3 regions of the Sporosarcina saromensis genome follow, and region 1 is predicted to be linked to each of the others. Evidence: a T-box and tRNA genes for the amino acid it is inferred to sense, from the RefSeq annotation. Region 1 holds a T-box; the other regions hold tRNA genes.
The links. The T-box of region 1 lies ahead of argS (arginine--tRNA ligase). A T-box ahead of a tRNA ligase gene usually reads a tRNA of that ligase, here a tRNA-Arg.
Positions count from the first base shown of each region.

Region 2: it has a tRNA-Arg gene. The T-box ahead of argS (arginine--tRNA ligase) is inferred to sense a tRNA for this amino acid. The anticodon was not compared.
Region 3: it has a tRNA-Arg gene. The T-box ahead of argS (arginine--tRNA ligase) is inferred to sense a tRNA for this amino acid. The anticodon was not compared.

Region 1 covers NZ_CM142738.1:362,616-365,758, forward strand. Annotated here, with positions in the region: gene ACVHUV_RS01615 (hypothetical protein) at 664-804, opposite strand; gene ACVHUV_RS01620 (hypothetical protein) at 950-1,501, shown strand; T-box leader at 1,569-1,775, shown strand; gene argS (arginine--tRNA ligase) at 1,822-3,143, shown strand, end outside.
Region 2 covers NZ_CM142738.1:3,045,625-3,048,767, reverse strand. Annotated here, with positions in the region: gene rph (ribonuclease PH) at 1-290, shown strand, start outside; gene ACVHUV_RS15625 (XTP/dITP diphosphatase) at 287-901, shown strand; gene ACVHUV_RS15620 (metallophosphoesterase) at 898-1,467, shown strand; tRNA gene ACVHUV_RS15615 (tRNA-Arg) at 1,533-1,606, shown strand; gene ACVHUV_RS15610 (YesL family protein) at 1,978-2,595, opposite strand; gene ACVHUV_RS15605 (sugar ABC transporter substrate-binding protein) at 2,968-3,143, shown strand, end outside.
Region 3 covers NZ_CM142738.1:1,618,155-1,621,297, reverse strand. Annotated here, with positions in the region: gene ACVHUV_RS08060 (LemA family protein) at 1-507, opposite strand, end outside; gene clpP (ATP-dependent Clp endopeptidase proteolytic subunit ClpP) at 1,152-1,751, opposite strand; tRNA gene ACVHUV_RS08050 (tRNA-Arg) at 2,058-2,129, shown strand; gene ACVHUV_RS08045 (HPr family phosphocarrier protein) at 2,227-2,484, opposite strand; gene whiA (DNA-binding protein WhiA) at 2,519-3,143, opposite strand, start outside.

The sequences.
Region 1 (3,143 bases):
ACCCTAACATGTTGTGTTCTAATCGTAAATAGCTAAAAAGTTATAATTGAATTTCAAACTTTCAAAAGGGCAGTAGGATTTTAGGGAAGATGATTAATAGAAACAGAAATTGTAAATGAGGAATAGTCGTAACGAATCGATTCATAAGGGGAACGTATATTTTTTGTTGAATTTTGTAGAAGTTACTTTTGAAGCAAAGAACATGTATGAAAATAATAAGGTGGATTTGACCTATTTTTTTGGTGGAGATTTGGGAGTTTTATTATGGGTAAATGGTCGGCTCGGAAATTGTCGAGCGGCGAGGGGATTAAAGGAGATTGTGCTTAATAATAGGGAGTTTTCCCGTTCTCACCGGTTCATGAGCAGTTACCACCGATTCGGACGGGTTTACCACCGATTCTAAGCACTTTACCACCGATTCGCCTGTTTTCAGTAGAATTCCAACTTCAACCTCTGCCCAGAAACAACCTTTTTCCCGTTATCACCGGTTCAAACGGGTTTATCACCGATTCGGAGCGTGTTATCACCGATTCTAACGGCGTTATCACCGATTCTCGAGCTGTTATCACCGATTCCAACCACTTTACCACCGATTCGCCTGTTTTCAGCTGTAATTCAACTTCAACCCCTGCCCAGAAACAACTTTTTCCCGTTATCACCGGTTCAATAGGATTTATCACCGCTCATCGGCACTTTATCACCGCTTGTAGACCGTTTATCAACGCTTATCAGCACTTTATCACCGCTTAACCTCTCTTTATCACCACTCGCCCAGTTTTTAGGCGACGATTTTATCCCAAACAAACAACCGCTCCTAAAACAGAGCGTTCGCAAATTGGAAACTCATTATCTATCAAATATATTTTTTGATTTATCATAATTTTATTGATAATAAACTCTTACTTATGTTACCATATTACTATTAATTACAAAAAAGGAGATTTTTAAAATGAGCTATAAGGTTTTTTTGTTAATGGTATCCTTATTCCTCCTTCTTTTCGGATGCTCACCCAATGACGAAGGCGAAGCAAAATTGCCTGGAGATACAGAGCAGACACTCAGTGAAACGTTAGAAAGACCTGAGATTTTTGTCGGTATTAAAGATCCAGAGGAAGAGGGTGGGGCCACTTATGCAATACGTGATAAATCTTGTTGGGAAGAAGAAGGAAAGGAATGCAATAACCTCCAACCTCATGATCCAGAAGAGTTAGTGAAAGGCTATCCTGCGATGATTGTTCAGCAAGAGGATGAACTTGTAATCATGAAGCTAAACTCGAGTTTTAACACCCCCGATGCAACATGGTATATAGATGAACCGGAGATTATCCAACATTTTAAAGGCGAAGAAACAACAGTTGAAACCATAGATGAGAACAATGGCAGCCACACTTTCAAAGCCCCTCAGGAACCGGGGAGATACTTTTTTTCCGCTATCCTTCGATGGAATGGAGAGATTAAGGGAGAAGCAATCTTCGCATTTTCTTTTTTCGTAAAGGAATAATTTCCATTGGAATCCATCTACTCGCAGTGCCTATTGACATCGCACTTCCATTTTGGTACATTCAGATACAATATCGATGATGAAGAGAGTAACGGTCTTTTATTTCTGTAGCGAGCTGGGGGTGGTGGGAGCCTGGTGAAGGGAGATCGTGAAGCGCACTTCGAAGATGCTTTTCTGAGTTCAGTAGGAGAAGCCGGTGTCTCGCCGTTAGGAGAAAGGGGCCTGGATTGCAGGCAATTTGAGTGGTACCGCGGAACAAGCTTTCGTCTCAATCGTTTGAGATGGAGGCTTTTTATTATGCCTAAAAAGGAGTTTAGGAAATGAAAAATGTGATTTTGGAAATTTTACAGTCCGTCAGTCCGATCCCGTTGGAAGAGCATGCGTTGGAGCGTCCTGCTTATGCACATCTAGGTGACTTTGCCTTGCCTTGCTTCCCATTTGCAAAGATCCTTCGAAAATCACCTGCAATGATTGCAGAAGAAATCGCTGCTTCTATACAGCACCCTTCCATTCGCAAAGCAGAAGCCGTGAATGGGTATGTAAATATATTTTTGGACCGAAATGGTGTTTCAAACGATATTTTGCATACGATTGTCACGCAAGGTTCCACTTTCGGATCGTCAAATGAAGGCAATGACGGCGTTGTGACAATTGATCTTTCATCACCAAATATCGCGAAGCCTTTTTCCATGGGGCATTTACGGTCTACGGTCATTGGGAATTCCATTGCTTTATTGCTGAAGAAAAGCGGGTTTAAACCTGTAAAGATCAACTATATCGGTGACTGGGGCACCCAATTCGGAAAGTTGCTAACTGCTTATCGGAAATGGGGCAATGAGCAAGATGTTCGGCAGGCACCTATTGAAACATTGTTGAAGCTGTACATCCGGTTCCATGAAGAAGCGGAGCAGGACGCTTCCTTGAATGACGAAGGCCGTGCTGCTTTTAAAGCATTGGAAGATGGCGATGCCGATGCGCTTGCTTTATGGAAATGGTTCAAAACGGAATCGCTGAAGGAATTCCAACGCATTTATGACTTGCTAGGTGTGGAGTTCGATTCGTATAACGGAGAAGCGTACTACAATGATAAAATGCTACCTGTCGTAGAAGAACTCGAAGAAAAGGGTTTATTAGTTGAATCTGACGGTGCGCAAGTTGTCGATCTCGGTGAGACGATGCCGCCTTGTTTAATCAAAAAATCAGACGGGGCTACGTTGTACGCCACACGCGACTTGGCTGCAGCAATCGACCGTAAAAACACGTATGATTTCGTCAAATCCATATACGTCGTGGGGAATGAACAAAGTTTGCATTTCACTCAAGTGAAGCATGTGCTCAGTAAGATGGGCTATGCATGGGGAGAAGAGATGCACCATGTACCGTTCGGGCTTATTTTACAAGGTGGAAAGAAAATGTCCACGCGTAAAGGAAAAATCGTTTTGCTAGAACAAGTACTGACAGAAGCGATTGAGTTGGCGCAACGGACGATTGAAGAGAAGAATCCGACACTTGCCAATCAATCCGATGTGGCAGAAGCTGTCGGGGTCGGGGCAATTTTATTCAGCGACTTGAAACAACACCGCAAACACGATATCGAATTCAACTTGGAGTCGATGTTGCAAGTCGAAGGTGAAACCGGACC
Region 2 (3,143 bases), 1.1 Mb from region 1:
ATTACTTAGCTGCCGTCAGTGTTGGGAAGACAGAGGAAGGCATGCTTATCCTAGACCTTGATTATGTGGAGGATTCTGCAGCTGCAGTCGATATGAATGTCGTTATGACAGGTGCGGGTGAATTTGTTGAATTGCAAGGGACTGGTGAGGAAGCGACGTTTACTAGGCAAGAAATGAACGCGCTCGTTGAATTGGCTGAAGTAGGCATTCAACGTCTAATCGAAATTCAACAAGACGCTTTAGGTTCCATTCATGAGCAGATTAAACAAAAGGAAAGTGATGAAGCATGAAAAAAGTATTGATTGCCACGAACAATAAAGGCAAAGCAAAAGACTTTGAGGTGTTATTTGAGCCGTATGGCATCCAAGTAATGACTTTGAATGACTTAGAACAAGACATAGACGTTGAAGAAACTGGCACGACATTTGAGGAAAATGCGGTGTTGAAAGCAGAAGAAGTAGCGAAGCAATTAGGCATCATGGTCATTTCCGATGATAGTGGCTTGGAAATCGATGCACTAAATGGTGCCCCTGGCGTCTATTCTGCTCGTTATGCCGGTCCGGCAAAGAACGATGATGCGAATATCGACAAAGTGCTAGAAGAGCTTCAAGAGGTGCCTGAAGACGAACGGACAGCACGGTTCCGTTGTGTACTCGCCATAGCAGGACCACAGCAGGAAACGAAGACATTTTCCGGCAGTTGTGAAGGTTTCATTTTAAATGAAAGACGAGGAACAAACGGTTTCGGATATGATCCGATCTTTTATACACCTGCGAAGCAACGTGCAATGGCTGAATTGACTCCTGCTGAAAAAGGGGAAATTTCTCATCGTGGTGCAGCGCTCGCTCAACTGAAAGAACAACTCCCTACACTCATGGCATCATTCGGTAAAGAACAATGAAGATTATCGTAATGAGTGATTCTCACGGTGATGTGGAGACGGTGAAAACCGTTTCCGCTCTGCCGGCGGATACAATTTTTCATTGTGGCGACAGTGAACTGTCACTTGACGATCCGCTTTTGCATAACATACATGTGGTAAGAGGGAATTGTGACCGAGACGGCCGGTTTCCTGAATCACTCCTCGTCGAAGTAGGCGACAAACGAATTTTCGTCCTACACGGACATGAACATGATTGTAAACGCTCGATGCTCCCCTTGTATTACGAGGCACTGGAACGACAGGCAGACATTGTTTTATTCGGGCATTCTCACTTGTACGGTGCTGAAATGAAAGAGGGAATCTTATTTGTCAATCCAGGGAGCACTTTGTTGCCGAGAGGTGGCAATGAACCATCGTTCGTGGAAATAGAATGGGACCACGAAGTCGAGGATCTTGCTTACGAGGGAGTTTCAAATGACGTTAACACTTTAGAAAACGAGGAAACGTTGCGCGTAACCATTAAAAATCTTCAGCTTAAAATAATTCATTCCGTTGAAATGAAAAATTATGCAAGAAAGCGTTGACTTTTTTCGAAATCCTGCCTATAATAATATTTGTCCTTTGCGAAAAGTAATCGCAAATTGAACATGTCTCAGTAGCTCAGCAGGATAGAGCAACAGCCTTCTAAGCTGTGGGTCGGGGGTTCGAATCCCTCCTGGGACGTATAGTAGTGCGGTGTAACCGCGGTATATCAACCTTCTTACGTAGTTAAAGCAACAGTCTATGAGCGGTTAAGCTCCGCATAATGGACGTCTGCCTTCTAACTCTACGTTAGGAGGTTTTTTTACGTTTACAAAAAAGAACAAAGCGCGCGAAAGGCGACAAGCTTCTACCAAACATGTCTAATAGACTGACGACAGTTAGACGCATCTACAGAATTTCGTGAGTTGAGCTTGGATTGATAATTTCGTCCTTAGGTTCATGCCTAGGAAGTATGTAAAGATCATGATTAATTTTATGCGTTCTTAAACTTTCGGCTATATTAATAATCCAAACTGAAAAAAGACTGACGAATCAGTATGACTGTCAGTTTTTCATATTTGTACGTTTTTTCGTGTTTCTATTCGTGCAAATGCCCGGAAACTTATTAATGTAGCTACATAGGCAAAGACACTTCCTGGAAATAAGGGGATAATACCTGGAATGAATGTTGTAATAAAGTAGATTCCTACCGCAGTAGCACCAATCAAAATGACTTCAATAGGGGATGTAATGGCAATTAAGAAAGACTGTTTAATGTATTGAAAGAACTTCAAATTGAAATGTGCATAGACGGGAAAGAAGAAAAGGAACGTTACAGTTCCGGAAATAAGTATAAAGATTAATATTGGATACAAAAATTGCAACTTACCACTATTTTGTTGTAAGAAATAAAAATCAAAAAAGAAGAAGTAACTAATAGTTAAGAAAAGAAGGCCAAAACCATTTACTTTCAAAAAGTCTGCCCGAAATGCATTCCAAAATGCTGGGAATATCTTGAAACTTTCTTCTTCTTTAATCAATTTACGAACGACTACAAACATAGAAGATGTAGCGGGAAAAATACCGAAAGCAACTAAACCGATAAGTGTAAAGACAATCCAGAGTATATTGATATAAGCTAATTCAATCATTCTATAAGCGACTCTATTGAAGTTATCCCAACCAATCAAATTTCTCACCTCTTGAAGTAACTATATGTTGAAAACTATCTAAATTGCAACCTTTTTTAATAGGTAAGTAATGAAAAACCTTGGAGTGAAAGTTTTTGCAATTGCAATTAAAGACGCTTTAGGGACTTGTCTCTTACTAATTATTCATGTAATCTAAAGTCAGATTAACAGTCAATTTAGTCATTTCAGGTTATTTGTTTTACTAGTACGAATAGTGAAGGTCTTACGAATAGACTCTGCTGGATTACTTAGATAATAAAACAGTTTATTGTCAGCGCTTTCATATATTGTGCTATTAGAGGAGGTGTAGAATATATAGTCGTAATTTTATTAGGTTATAGGATGAACTAAAATTCGAAAGGGGTCATTTGGATGAAGAAGTTTCTGTTTTTACTAGTATTAATTTTAATGGGTGCTTTAATTGTTGGTTGTAGCGCAAACGAGGCAGACATAAAGGATAAAGAACGAGAAGAGACCAATAAAGAAGATGAAGGAAAAATTGAGACATCAGGTAAGGATGAACTATCTGGAGAAATAACGGTTTGGGC
Region 3 (3,143 bases), 1.3 Mb from region 1:
CTCATCAAAACCAAACATCGACGCGACGAGTCGACCCGGAAAACGTTTCGTCTGCTTATTGTAATCAGCAACGACAGTATTGTAGTCTTGCCGGGCAACTGCTATCCGGTTTTCCGTACCTGCCAACTCATCCATCAATTGCGTAAAGTTCTGATTCGCCTTCAAATCCGGATAATTCTCCACAACAACGAGCAATCGGCTCAACGCACTCGACAACTCAGAATCCGCAGCCGCCTGCTCTTCCGGTCCACTTGCACCCGCAAGCTTTGCACGCGCCTCCGAAATTTGCGTCAGCACTTCCTTCTCATGACTCGCATATCCTTTCACCGTATTCACCAAGTTTGGAATCAAATCCAACCTCCGCTGCAACTGATTCTCCACTTGCGCATACGACTGATCCACATTCTCCTCTAGATTGACAAACTTGTTGTAACTCGGCACGAAAATAAGACCAAGTACAACTACAATTGCAATGATAATGCCAATCGGTCCAAGTAATTTCTTCATCAAACCACTCCCTTATTTACTCATAGTTCCATACCCTACATCGCCTGCTTACTAAACGTGTCCTCATCCACCATAAGCCTATGTTAGAAATGCACTTTTCAAACCAATGATTCAGCCCTCTCCAGGAAAGTTTCGTTGTCAAACGCAGTATACTGCGTATTTTTTAGCAAAGACGATTTTGGTCAATGAACTTGGAACGCTCCTATTTCCGTTATCACCGATTCTAGGCGTGTTATCACCGATTCGGAGCACGTTATCACCGGTTCTCGGTCGTTTATCACCGGTTCGGCACACGTTATCACCGTTTCTCCCACGTTTATCACCGATTCTTCTTTTTCACGATGTTTCCCTTAAATGAGAACCGTTAATTGGTCAAAACCCATTCAGCGCGATTCATTTAATCCATCACACAAAGAAACCACCCACGTTTATGGAGCAAAGACAGATTGCAAATGCGGCATGCTTCCTTCAAACGCCGCATACTTCATCGGAACGCGGCATACTTCTTCAAAACGCCGCATTACATCGCCGTTTGCCGCATAACTAGGCAGAACTCAGCATACTGCGCCAGCTCTCCCCATAAAAAAGCATAAAAAAACTGCAGACATACAAAGTATGCCTACAGCCTAAGTTAACTTATTCCCTTACTTCAAATCTTTCATGTCACTGCGCGTAATAATATGGTCGATCAAACCGTATTCCTTCGCACGTTCAGCCGTCATGAAATTATCGCGGTCCGTATCTTTCGCGATGACTTCAACCGGTTGTCCTGTACGCTCGGAAAGAATTGTGTTCAACTTCTCGCGAAGGAACAAAATGCGTTTCGCTGCGATTTCGATTTCTGTCGCTTGCCCTTGCGCACCGCCAAGTGGTTGGTGAATCATCACTTCGGCATTCGGTAACGCGTAACGCTTTCCTGGTGTACCCGCCGTCAATAAGAACGATCCCATTGAAGCCGCCATACCGATACAAATCGTTTGGATGTCCGGCTTGATGAATTGCATCGTATCGTAAATTGCCATACCAGCTGTAATGCTTCCGCCTGGGCTGTTAATGTAAATGGATACGTCTTTTTCTGGATCTTCCGCTTCCAAGAATAGCAATTGTGCAACGATGGAGTTTGCTACGTTGTCATCAATTGCGCTCCCTAACATAATAATACGGTCTTTCAATAAACGAGAATAAATATCGTAAGCGCGTTCTCCTCGTGTTGTCTGTTCAATAACTGTTGGTATGAGATTCATCCTATTTCCTCCTTTTGACTGGATCGAAATTATCGTTCTGTTGAAATCTTTTATTCAACTGTACATCTATCATACATACTATGGTCAATTAAGGTCAAATATTACGCATTCAGCAATCGTCTCGTCAACAACTGTAATAACGTCCATAGCACGACAATACCGATTCTCCCTACTTTATTCTGCCTAGACTTCATACATTCCCCACTTACTCGCATGTTAGACAACCGCACAAAAAATAAGTCTTGCAATCAAGCCGCGCTATTTGTATAATGGGATTTGTCTGCTACAAGCAGTAGCGCATAATATGCCCTCGTGGTGCAACGGATAGCACGTAAGATTCCGGTTCTTGAGATGTGGGTTCGATTCCTGCCGAGGGCGTAAACGTATAAAAAACCTGTAAATGGGCCCTGCCTGTTTACAGGTTTTTTTGTCCAAAGGAACAGCCGTTTCACAACAATCGAAACGGCTTTTTCTTTTAGTTTTCTTTTTCTACAAGTGCAGTTAGGGTTTCGATCGCTTGCTCTTCATCATTGCCTTCAGCAATTAACGTCACCGATGAACCTCTTGCAATCGCCAAACTCATGACACCCATAATACTCTTCGCGTTCACTTGACGTTCTTCCTTCTTCAGAAACACGTCAGATGTAAATTTATTCGCTTCCTGCACAAACAATGCAGCTTGTCTTGCTTGCAATCCAGTCTTCATTTTCACTTCTACTGTTTTTTCTGCCATTCGCACTAGACTCCTTTCGTCTTCACATTCTCAATCAGTTCAAAATGCCACCAACACGCAGATTTTCTGCAATCTCTTCGATTTTCCGTAAACGGTGATTGACCCCAGATTTACTAACCGTCCCACCTGAAACCATTTCACCAAGCTCTTTTAATGTAATGTCTTGATGGGTGATCCGCAAATGGGCAATCTCTTGTAGGCGTTCAGGTAATTGATCCAACCCGATCGTATTCTGGATGAATTTTATATTTTCAACTTGGCGTTGTGCCGCTCCAATTGTTTTATTCAAATTGGCCGTTTCACAATTCACAAGACGGTTCACACTGTTTCGCATATCCCGCAAAATCCTTACGTCCTCGAACTTCATGACGGATACGTGCGCACCCATCAAGCTTAGAAAATCGGAAATCTTCTCCGCTTCCTTCAGATACGCGATGTACCCTTTCTTCCGCTCAATTGACTTGGCATTCAAATGGAACAGATTCATCAGCTCCACTAGCGCTTCACTATGTTCCTTGTAAAACGAGAAAATCTCCAAATGATAAGAAGATGTCTCCGGGTTATTCACCGACCCGCCAGCCAAAAACGCTCCGCGCAAATAAGACCGCTTACAGCATTTCTTTTTAATCAACTCCGGGACGATTTCATTGTTAAACTGA